4 regions of the Paenibacillus sp. QJM3NY_38 genome follow, and region 3 is predicted to be linked to each of the others. Evidence: predicted binding sites of a transcription regulator. Region 3 holds the regulator's gene; each other region holds the start of a gene.
What was found. The regulator Rex, encoded in region 3, represses fermentation and respiration genes when NADH is low (regulators of the CRP and FNR family bind a similar motif). The targets are predictions, from matches to a motif close to TTGTGAAATATTTCACAA.
Positions count from the first base shown of each region.

Region 1: a site for Rex is predicted at 1,319-1,336, ahead of pflB (formate C-acetyltransferase). Genes of this name have one in related genera too.
Region 2: a site for Rex is predicted at 1,295-1,312, ahead of nadA (quinolinate synthase NadA). Genes of this name have one in related genera too.
Region 4: a site for Rex is predicted at 1,386-1,403, ahead of AC0VZ8_RS10255 (nitrate/nitrite transporter). Genes of this name have one in related genera too.

Region 1 is NZ_CM149665.1:2,416,184-2,418,392, forward strand. It holds gene adhE (bifunctional acetaldehyde-CoA/alcohol dehydrogenase) at 1-1,092, shown strand, start outside; gene pflB (formate C-acetyltransferase) at 1,411-2,209, shown strand, end outside.
Region 2 is NZ_CM149665.1:61,386-63,594, reverse strand. It holds gene nadB (L-aspartate oxidase) at 1-242, opposite strand, end outside; gene nadA (quinolinate synthase NadA) at 281-1,219, opposite strand; gene ftsH (ATP-dependent zinc metalloprotease FtsH) at 1,449-2,209, opposite strand, start outside.
Region 3 is NZ_CM149665.1:2,754,825-2,757,033, forward strand. It holds gene dinG (ATP-dependent DNA helicase DinG) at 1-852, shown strand, start outside; gene AC0VZ8_RS12500 (redox-sensing transcriptional repressor Rex) at 915-1,577, shown strand; gene AC0VZ8_RS12505 (amidohydrolase) at 1,552-2,209, shown strand, end outside.
Region 4 is NZ_CM149665.1:2,327,389-2,329,597, reverse strand. It holds gene AC0VZ8_RS10255 (nitrate/nitrite transporter) at 1-1,328, opposite strand, end outside; gene AC0VZ8_RS10250 (response regulator transcription factor) at 1,496-2,143, opposite strand; gene AC0VZ8_RS10245 (sensor histidine kinase) at 2,140-2,209, opposite strand, start outside.

The sequences.
Region 1 (2,209 bases), 340 kb from region 3:
TATCTGCGTCAGCGCAGAGTGCCGGTAGCCATCGAAGTCTTCTCGGAGGTTGAGCCGGATCCTTCGACAACGACCGTAGAACGCGGAACGGAGATGCTTGCAAGATTCCAGCCGGACTGCATCATCGCCCTCGGCGGCGGATCGCCAATGGATGCAGCGAAAGCCATGTGGCTGTTCTATGAATATCCGGATACGGATTTTAACAATCTGAAGCAAAAATTCATGGATATCCGCAAGCGGGTCTATAAATATCCGAAGCTAGGACGGAAAGCGAAGTTCGTTGCCATTCCAACAACGTCGGGAACGGGCTCGGAAGTAACTTCGTTTGCCGTCATCACGGACAAAGGGCTGGGGAATACCAAGTACCCGCTGGCTGATTATGAGCTGACACCGGATGTGGCGATTATCGATCCGGAATTCGTTTACACGCTGCCTAAAACGGCGGTAGCCGATACCGGCATGGATGTTCTGACACATGCAATTGAAGCCTACGTATCGGTGATGGCCAGCGATTATACGGATGGGCTTGCCATCAAGGCCATACAGCTGGTGTTCCAGTATCTTGAGCAGTCGGCGCTTACCGGCGACAAACTCGCCCGCGAAAAAATGCATAATGCTTCGACGCTTGCCGGCATGGCTTTTGCGAATGCGTTCCTTGGCATCAACCACAGTCTTGCGCATAAGTGGGGCGGACAGTATCATACGGCACACGGACGCACCAATGCGATCCTGATGCCTCACGTCATCCGTTACAACGCGAAGAAGCCAACGAAATTCGCTGCATGGCCTAAATACACCCACTTTGTGGCTGATGAGAGATATGCTGAAATCGCGCGGATTCTCGGACTGCCGGCAAGAACGACGGAAGAGGGCGTGAACAGTCTGATTGGCGCAATCCGGGAGCTGAACAGCAAGCTCGGGATCGAGGAATCGTTCCAGCAGCTTGGCATCGACCCTAAAGATTTCGAGAAAAATGTTGAGCATTTGGCGGACCGGGCTTTTGAAGACCAGTGTACAACGAGCAATCCGAAGCTGCCGCTGGTAACGGAGCTCGCAGAAGTTTACCGCAACGCATTTTACGGCCGGTTCTAGACAAGATAGAATCTAAACGCTGATCGTGAAGATCCATGAAGATTTTGAGGTAAGGCATGCAAAACTAGACTCAGAGTGATAAAAGTCACGGGAAAAGATAAGTTTGTGATTATTATCACAGATGCAGGAGATCAACAGGACTACAATAAAGATGTAGAAGGAAGCTGAATCTCAGATCTTTGATATAGAAGCTTGAAGGCACAAGGCGGGGTAGTGGCACTATTGATCGTGAAAATAATCACATTAAAGATCTGAGATAGATCAAGGTGTGGCCCCGCCTGTCCTTGCAAGCCCCAGCAAATCTAGGAGGGATTCAATATGTCGGTGATTGAAAAAGAAGCAGGCTGGAAAGGTTTTAAATCAGGTAAATGGACCAAGCGGATTGACGTTAATGATTTTATTGCAGAGAACATTACTCCCTATTATGGCTCTGATGAATTTTTGGCTGGACCCACGGATAACACCAAAGCGCTGTGGGATATCGTATCGGATTTAACCAAGAAGGAAAGGGAGAATGGCGGGGTTCTGGATGTGGATGTCCATACACCATCAACCATCACCTCCCATCAACCCGGCTATTTGGATAAGGATAAGGAACAGATTGTCGGCGTTCAGACCGACGAGCCGTTCAAACGCTCCATCCAACCTTTCGGCGGGATCCGGATGATGATTGATGCGTGCAACGCATACGGCTTTGAAATGCCGCAGGCGGTTGTGGACATCTTTAACGGTATACGCAAAACGCATAACCAAGGCGTGTTTGATGCCTACACTCCTGAGATGAGAGCAGCGCGCAAGGCCGGGATTATTACGGGTCTTCCCGATGCTTACGGCCGTGGACGTATCATCGGTGACTATCGCAGAGTATCGTTATACGGCGTGGACGCGCTGATCCAGGACAAATTGAGAGAACTCGCCGAGCTTGAAGTGGATGCGATGGATGAGCCGATCATCCGTTTGCGGGAAGAATTGTCTGAACAAATGCGGGCGCTCAAGGAACTGAAGGAAATGGCGGCTATGCACGGTTATGACATTTCCAAACCTGCGAATACGGCGAAGGAAGCATTCCAGTGGCTGTATTTCGGTTATTTGGCCGCAATCAAGGAGCAGAATGGCG
Region 2 (2,209 bases), 2.7 Mb from region 3:
AGGGTATCCTGCCGATGATAGGCCGGGGAGTCATCCTCAGCTGTTACGGCTGCAATTCCTCCCTGCGCATAACGCGTGTTGCTTTCGAGCAGCGATTTCTTCGTAATCAGCAGCACATTCTGAGTCGCACTTGCCATGATCGCCGTATATAAACCCGCAATGCCTGAACCGATCACGATGACGTCCGTCTCAACTACAGGAAGATCGTTCAGCTCAAAATCAATTAAATACTGCGGTATCACGATGCCTCACCTGTCTTTTCACGAAAGAGTAGCGCATGCTACTTAACCTGTAACATGCGCTCTAATGAAGTTCTGGCTTTCTCTGCAACGACCGGCGGCACATAAATTTGCGGCTTCATCGTTTCCAACGCTTTAACCAGCTTTTTGAGGTTATTCACTTTCATATTCGGACACACCAGGAATTTCGTAGCGAAATGGAACGATTTATCCGGGCTATCCAGTCGAAGCTGATAACCGGTTCCGTCCTCAGTACCCACGATAAACTCCTTGGCCGATGAATTTTTGCAATACTCCAGGATGGCGGTGGTACTCCCTACAAAATCCCCCATTTCAACAACCTCCGGGCGGCATTCCGGATGCACCACAAATTCAGCATGAGGATATTTGGCCTTCATCTCGACGACATCCTTCACCGTCAGCATGTCATGCGTGTTGCAATACCCTTCCCAGATAATGAGCTTCTTGTCGGTATGCTGCTGAACATAATGACCCAGATTTTTGTCAGGCACCCATATAATTTCATCCGAATCCACCGACTGAATCACCTTCACGGCATTGGATGAAGTACAGCAGATATCCGTCTCAGCTTTGATCTCAGCCGATGAATTGATGTACGTGACCACTTTGGCTTTCGGATGCTGCGCTTTCAGCTTCCGCAGTCCGTCAACGTTCACCATGTCCGCCATAGGGCAGCCGGCCCGCTCATCCGGTATAAGAACCGTCTTGCCCGGTGCCAGAATTTTAGCGCTTTCGCCCATAAAATGCACACCGCAAAATACGATAACCTCGGCATCCGTTTGTGCTGCCTTCTGCGCGAGCAGGAAGGAATCCCCCCGGAAATCAGCAACCTCTTGTATTTCATCCCGTTGATAATAATGTGCCAAAATGATTGCGTTACGTTCCTTCTTCAATTGCATTAACCGCTCGCGCAGTTCACGGTTCTGTTCTGCCTTACGCTCCAGTGCCAACGCTTCCATGATCGACCCTCTCCCCTTATATATTCCGGCAGTTCGCCGCTGATGACCATGTGACTTTCAGGATGGTTTCCACCTTTGTGAAAGGATTCGCATCCTTATTTAACAACTAATGTACACGTTCATTCTGCCCCCTGTCAATGTGATAGAAAGCACAAAAAGAACCGGAAAACGAATTATCGTTCTCCGGTTCTTCAATTTTATTCGGTATTCGAGGTTTTATCAGCAAATATTACGTTAAGCTGCTGTTACCGTTGTCCGATCCGCCTGGAGGATCCTTGCGCTCCGAATCTTTGCGCTCTGGCCCTGGATCATTCGAATCCATCGGGTTGTTCGGAATTTCTTCCGTGGAAGTCGGCTGCTCGCCGTCTTCTTTCCCTTGGATGCGAACCTTCACGTCGCCAATGTTGTCGATGATCGGTTCACCATTCTCAGAAGAACCTTCTCCTTCTCCTTCACCGTCGCCACTGCCGTTGCCTTCAGCTGATCCGGTCTCAATGAGATTCTTGATTTGCTCAAGCTCCAGCGTTTCCATCTCGAGGAGCGTGTTCGCAATCAGGTGAACCTCTTTAGCATGCTTATTCAGGATCTCTTTACATTTCTCATAGCAATCATTAATGAATCGCTGCATTTCCTGATCGATCTCATAAGCGATTGCATCACTATAGTTCTGCTCATGTCCGATATCACGTCCAAGGAACACTTGTCCTTGGGATGTACCGAACTGCATTGGTCCGAGCTTCTCACTCATACCGTATTCCACAACCATGCTGCGGATAATGCCTGTTGCTTGCTGGAAGTCACTGTATGCTCCGGTCCCGATTTCACCGATGAACAGCTCCTCAGCGACACGTCCGCCAAGCAAACCGGTTACGCGATCCAGCAATTCCTGCTTCGTCACGAGCATCCGATCTTCCTTCGGCATCATAATGACATATCCGCCGGCACGGCCACGAGGGATAATCGTTACCTTATGCACCGTATCCGCATGCT
Region 3 (2,209 bases):
ACCCACTTAAAGGAATTGTTTTTTGACAAAAAACAAAGCGTGATCCTGACATCGGCGACCTTGTCGGTGGACAAATCGTTTCAGTTCATGATCGAGAATTTGGGTCTTCAGGAAGCGGCAGATAACGGCAACCTGAATACGGTCCTGCTGCCGTCCCCGTTTAATTACAGGGAGCAAGCTCTCCTTGTTGTGCCGCGCGATTTTCCGAGCGTGAAGGGCTCGGTCGGGGATGCACTCTTTGTGAATACACTTGTGCAATCATTGGCTGATACGGCCATCGCAACGCATGGTCGCATGCTTGTCCTGTTCACCTCGTACCGCATGCTGCGTCAGGTGCATGAGCCCTTGAAGGAGGCGCTGGGATCCAGCGATATTACGGTACTGGGACAAGGGATGGACGGAACCAGCCGTACCAAGTTAATCCGGAGATTCCAGGATAGCAGCGCTTCGGTTCTGCTGGGCACCAGCTCCTTCTGGGAAGGAGTAGATATACCCGGTGAGGCGCTCACCTGCCTCGCCATCGTCCGGCTGCCGTTCCAACCGCCGAATCACCCTCTGGTCGAAGCCAAGAGCGAGCTTCTGCAGCAGCAGAAGAAGAACCCGTTTATGAAGCTTTCGGTTCCGCAAGCGGTCATTCGCTTCAAACAGGGATTTGGCCGACTGGTACGGACCGCGCAGGATAAGGGGATTGTCATCGTCTACGATACTCGGGTCATTGAATCCTATTATGGGAAGTATTTCTTATATTCCTTGCCTGGACCGAAGATGGAGCACATGCCGACAGAGGGGATCGTTCCCCGAATTTCGGAATGGCTGCAGGAAGAGGCAGGCATAGAGAACCAAGCTGAATAAAGTGAAACCATGAACGAGCACAAACAAATGTAGTTATTAACCTATTATTAGGGGGAGCATGCATGAAATCGGAAAAAATTTCGGAAGCCGTGGTCCGCAGATTACCTGTATACTTGCGCTATTTGAATGAGCTTCAGAAAAGGGAGGTCTCCACGGTTTCCTCCCAGGAACTGGGGCAGAAACTGGACCTCAATCCTGCTCAAATTCGTAAGGACCTAGCGTATTTCGGTGATTTTGGACGGAAAGGGATCGGATATGACGTATCTTATCTGATCGAGAAAATTCGCCAGATTCTAAAGCTGGACCAGAAGATCAATGTCGCATTGATTGGGGCCGGTAATCTTGGACATGCATTATCGAATTACAATGCATTTCTGAAGGACAATATGAAGATTGTGGCGGTTTTCGATTCGTATTCTCCCAAAGTTGGTATGAAAATTAACAATTTGGTCGTACAGCCGATGGAGGAGCTGGAGAAGACGGTTCATGAGTACGGCATTCGTATCGGGATTATCACCGTTCCGGATTTTGAGGCGCAGAATGTAGCGAATCAACTTATCGCGGCAGGCATCGAGGCTATCCTGAATTTTGCACCGACCATCCTGAAAGCTCCAGCCCATATCCGGATTCATACGGCAGATTTTACTACGGATTTGCAGAGTTTGGCCTATTATTTGGATAACGGCAAGGAGGATGCACATGACGACAACGAAGTGGATGGTTAAAAACGGAACGTTTGCGGTACTAGAGGAAGGCAGATCCGTGTTACGCGGATATATGGTCGTGGAGAACGACCGGATCACCTACCTGGGTGAAGAAGAGCCGACTGTCCAAGAGGGAACAGAAATCATCGACGGAACCCATCTGTTTTTCCTGCCTGGATTGGTGAACACGCACGGACATGCGGCCATGTCGCTTCTTCGCGGGTATGGCGACGATCTGGCACTACAGGTATGGCTTCAGGAAAAAATGTGGCCGATGGAAGCCAAATTCACGGCCGACGATGTATACTGGGGAACCTCACTCTCCGTGCTGGAGATGATCAAAGGCGGAACCACGACATTTGTGGATATGTATGATCATATGGATCAGGTTGCAAAGGTAGTGGAGGACTCAGGCATGCGCGGCGTTCTGACACGCGGTGTCATCGGATTATGTCCGCCTGAGGTGCAGCAGCAGAAGCTGGATGAGGCGGTTGCATTCGCGAAAGACTGGCATGGTCAGGCTGACGGTAGGATTACGACGATGATCTCACCGCATGCACCCTATACGTGCCCGCCGGATTTCATCGAAAAATTCGTGCAAGCATCACATGATTTGAATTTGCCTTTGCATACGCATATGTCCGAAACGGAAA
Region 4 (2,209 bases), 430 kb from region 3:
ATCGCCTGATAAAACGCCGGTGTTTGTCTTCCGGATTTCAATACGCTCGGATTCTTGCCAAGTACTTCCTCCTCTGAATATCCCGTTAACTTCGTAAATGCCGGATTGACGGCATTGATCTTTCCGCTCCGATCCGTAACCAATATCCCCTGGCCGGTGGAGTTAAACACCTCGGATTGTACGGAGAGTTTGTCCTGATAGTACATCCATACCACAATAACGAAACTGGCCAGCGCAACCTGCGATAAAGCCATGAACCCAATGGAATATTGCCCCGTAGCCGAATGGATGAAGGAAAGCATCAGCGGCGGGAAGAATCCGCCAAGACCGCCCATCATGGACACGATACCGTTCACAATGCCGGCCTGCTTGTTGAAATAAAGGGGCACGAGTTTGAAAATAACCCCGTTTCCAAGCCCGGCACCAACGGCAATGGTTAAGCAGCCGGCCGTATACAAGCCAATGGACGGAGAGAATGCCAACAGGATGGCCGCAGCCGTGAGCCCTATGAATACGCCCATTAATAAGAACAGCGGTTTAAACTTATCTGCAAGCCAGCCGCCTACAGGGCGTAATATTGTTGCTACCAAGATGAACCCTGCCGTCCGCATCCCGGCATCCACCTTCGCAAGCTCGAAATGGGTAACCAGAAAGTTCGGCAAATACACCGTAAAGGCTACGAACGAACCGAATGTAATAAAATAAAAAAGTGAGAAGAACCACAATTTTTCATTTTTATATACACCCTTGATCTGTTCCATAATCGGTGTTTTCACTTTGATTTCTTTACGGTCGCCTAAGATTACATTTAGCACGGCAAAGATCAGCAGCAGAACCAAATACAGCTGGACGGTTCTGGACCATCCGATCTGAGTCGCGATGACCGGTGCAGCAAACGTGGTAATGGCGGTGCCGATGTTGCCCATCCCGTATATCCCATTTACGAGTCCGAGCTTCTCTTTCGCATAATATTTGGGCAGTGAGGTCACGCCGACCGAGAACACGGCCCCCCCGATCCCAAGGAACAAGCCGCCGATTACCAAATGCGTAAAGGAGGTAGCCGAGCTGATAAAATAGACCGGAAACAGCAGCAGGATAAAGCTGGCGATAAAAACAATTCGCGCTCCCACCACATTGGCGTAATAGCCGAGCGGAATCCGGAGGACCGAACCCAGCACCACCGGAATAGCCGTCAGAATAGCGAGGCGGTCGGCCGCAATGGAGATATCCTCCCGAATAAACGGCAAGAGCGCGGAGATGATGACCCATACCATAAAGCCAAGCACCAGATTCATTGTTTGCAGCGGAAGCTGCACCTTTTTGATCATTTCCATCACCTTTTCTAAAGCGTAATGAATGGCATATTGATCCCCAGCTCCTATTGTACGTGCACCTATTCACAATGCTAATAGGGAAGTTCCCTGAATCTCTCCGGGGAACTTCCCTATTCCTTTAAGCAATGACCCTTTATTGCGCCCTATTGTATAGGTAAGGACTAAAAATCCAGCAATTTTTTCTTCAGCGCATATTCCACTAACTCCGGACGGCTTTTCAAATTCAGCTTTTCCATAATTTTGGCCTTGTGCGCCTCCACCGTCTTGACCGATACGAACAGTTTTTCCGCAATCTCCTTATTGCCATAGCCCTTGGCGATTAGAGGCAGGATCTCAATCTCCCTTTTGGACAGGCTGTTAAACGGATCCTGCTCCGCGCTCTCACTATCTTTCTTAATAAACTCCCGAACCAGGGAAGTTGCCATCTGGGGATGGATATAGGTCCCTCCCTTTTGCACCATGCGGATGGCGGAGATTAATTCATCATCCGGCGCATTTTTGAGCACATAACCTGAAGCCCCGTTTTTTAAAACATGAAACAGGTAATCGTCATCATCATACATGGTTAGAATCAGAATTTTCGTTTCCGGAAATTCGCTGCTGATCTTGCCGGTTGCAATCAGCCCGCTTTCGCCGGGGGGCATGCTTAAATCCATCAACAGCACATTCGGCCGATGCTTCGCCACCATGGTGTAAGCCTCCATACCGTCTGCCGCCGTCGCGACAACCTCCATGTCTTCCTGGTAATTCAGAATCATGGAAAATCCGCTGCGGACCACGGCATGATCATCCGCAATCACAATTTTCATGTAACCATCACCTCCGGCTTGTCGTCACCATTCGTAAGCGGAATGTTGAGCTGAACCGTCGTACCC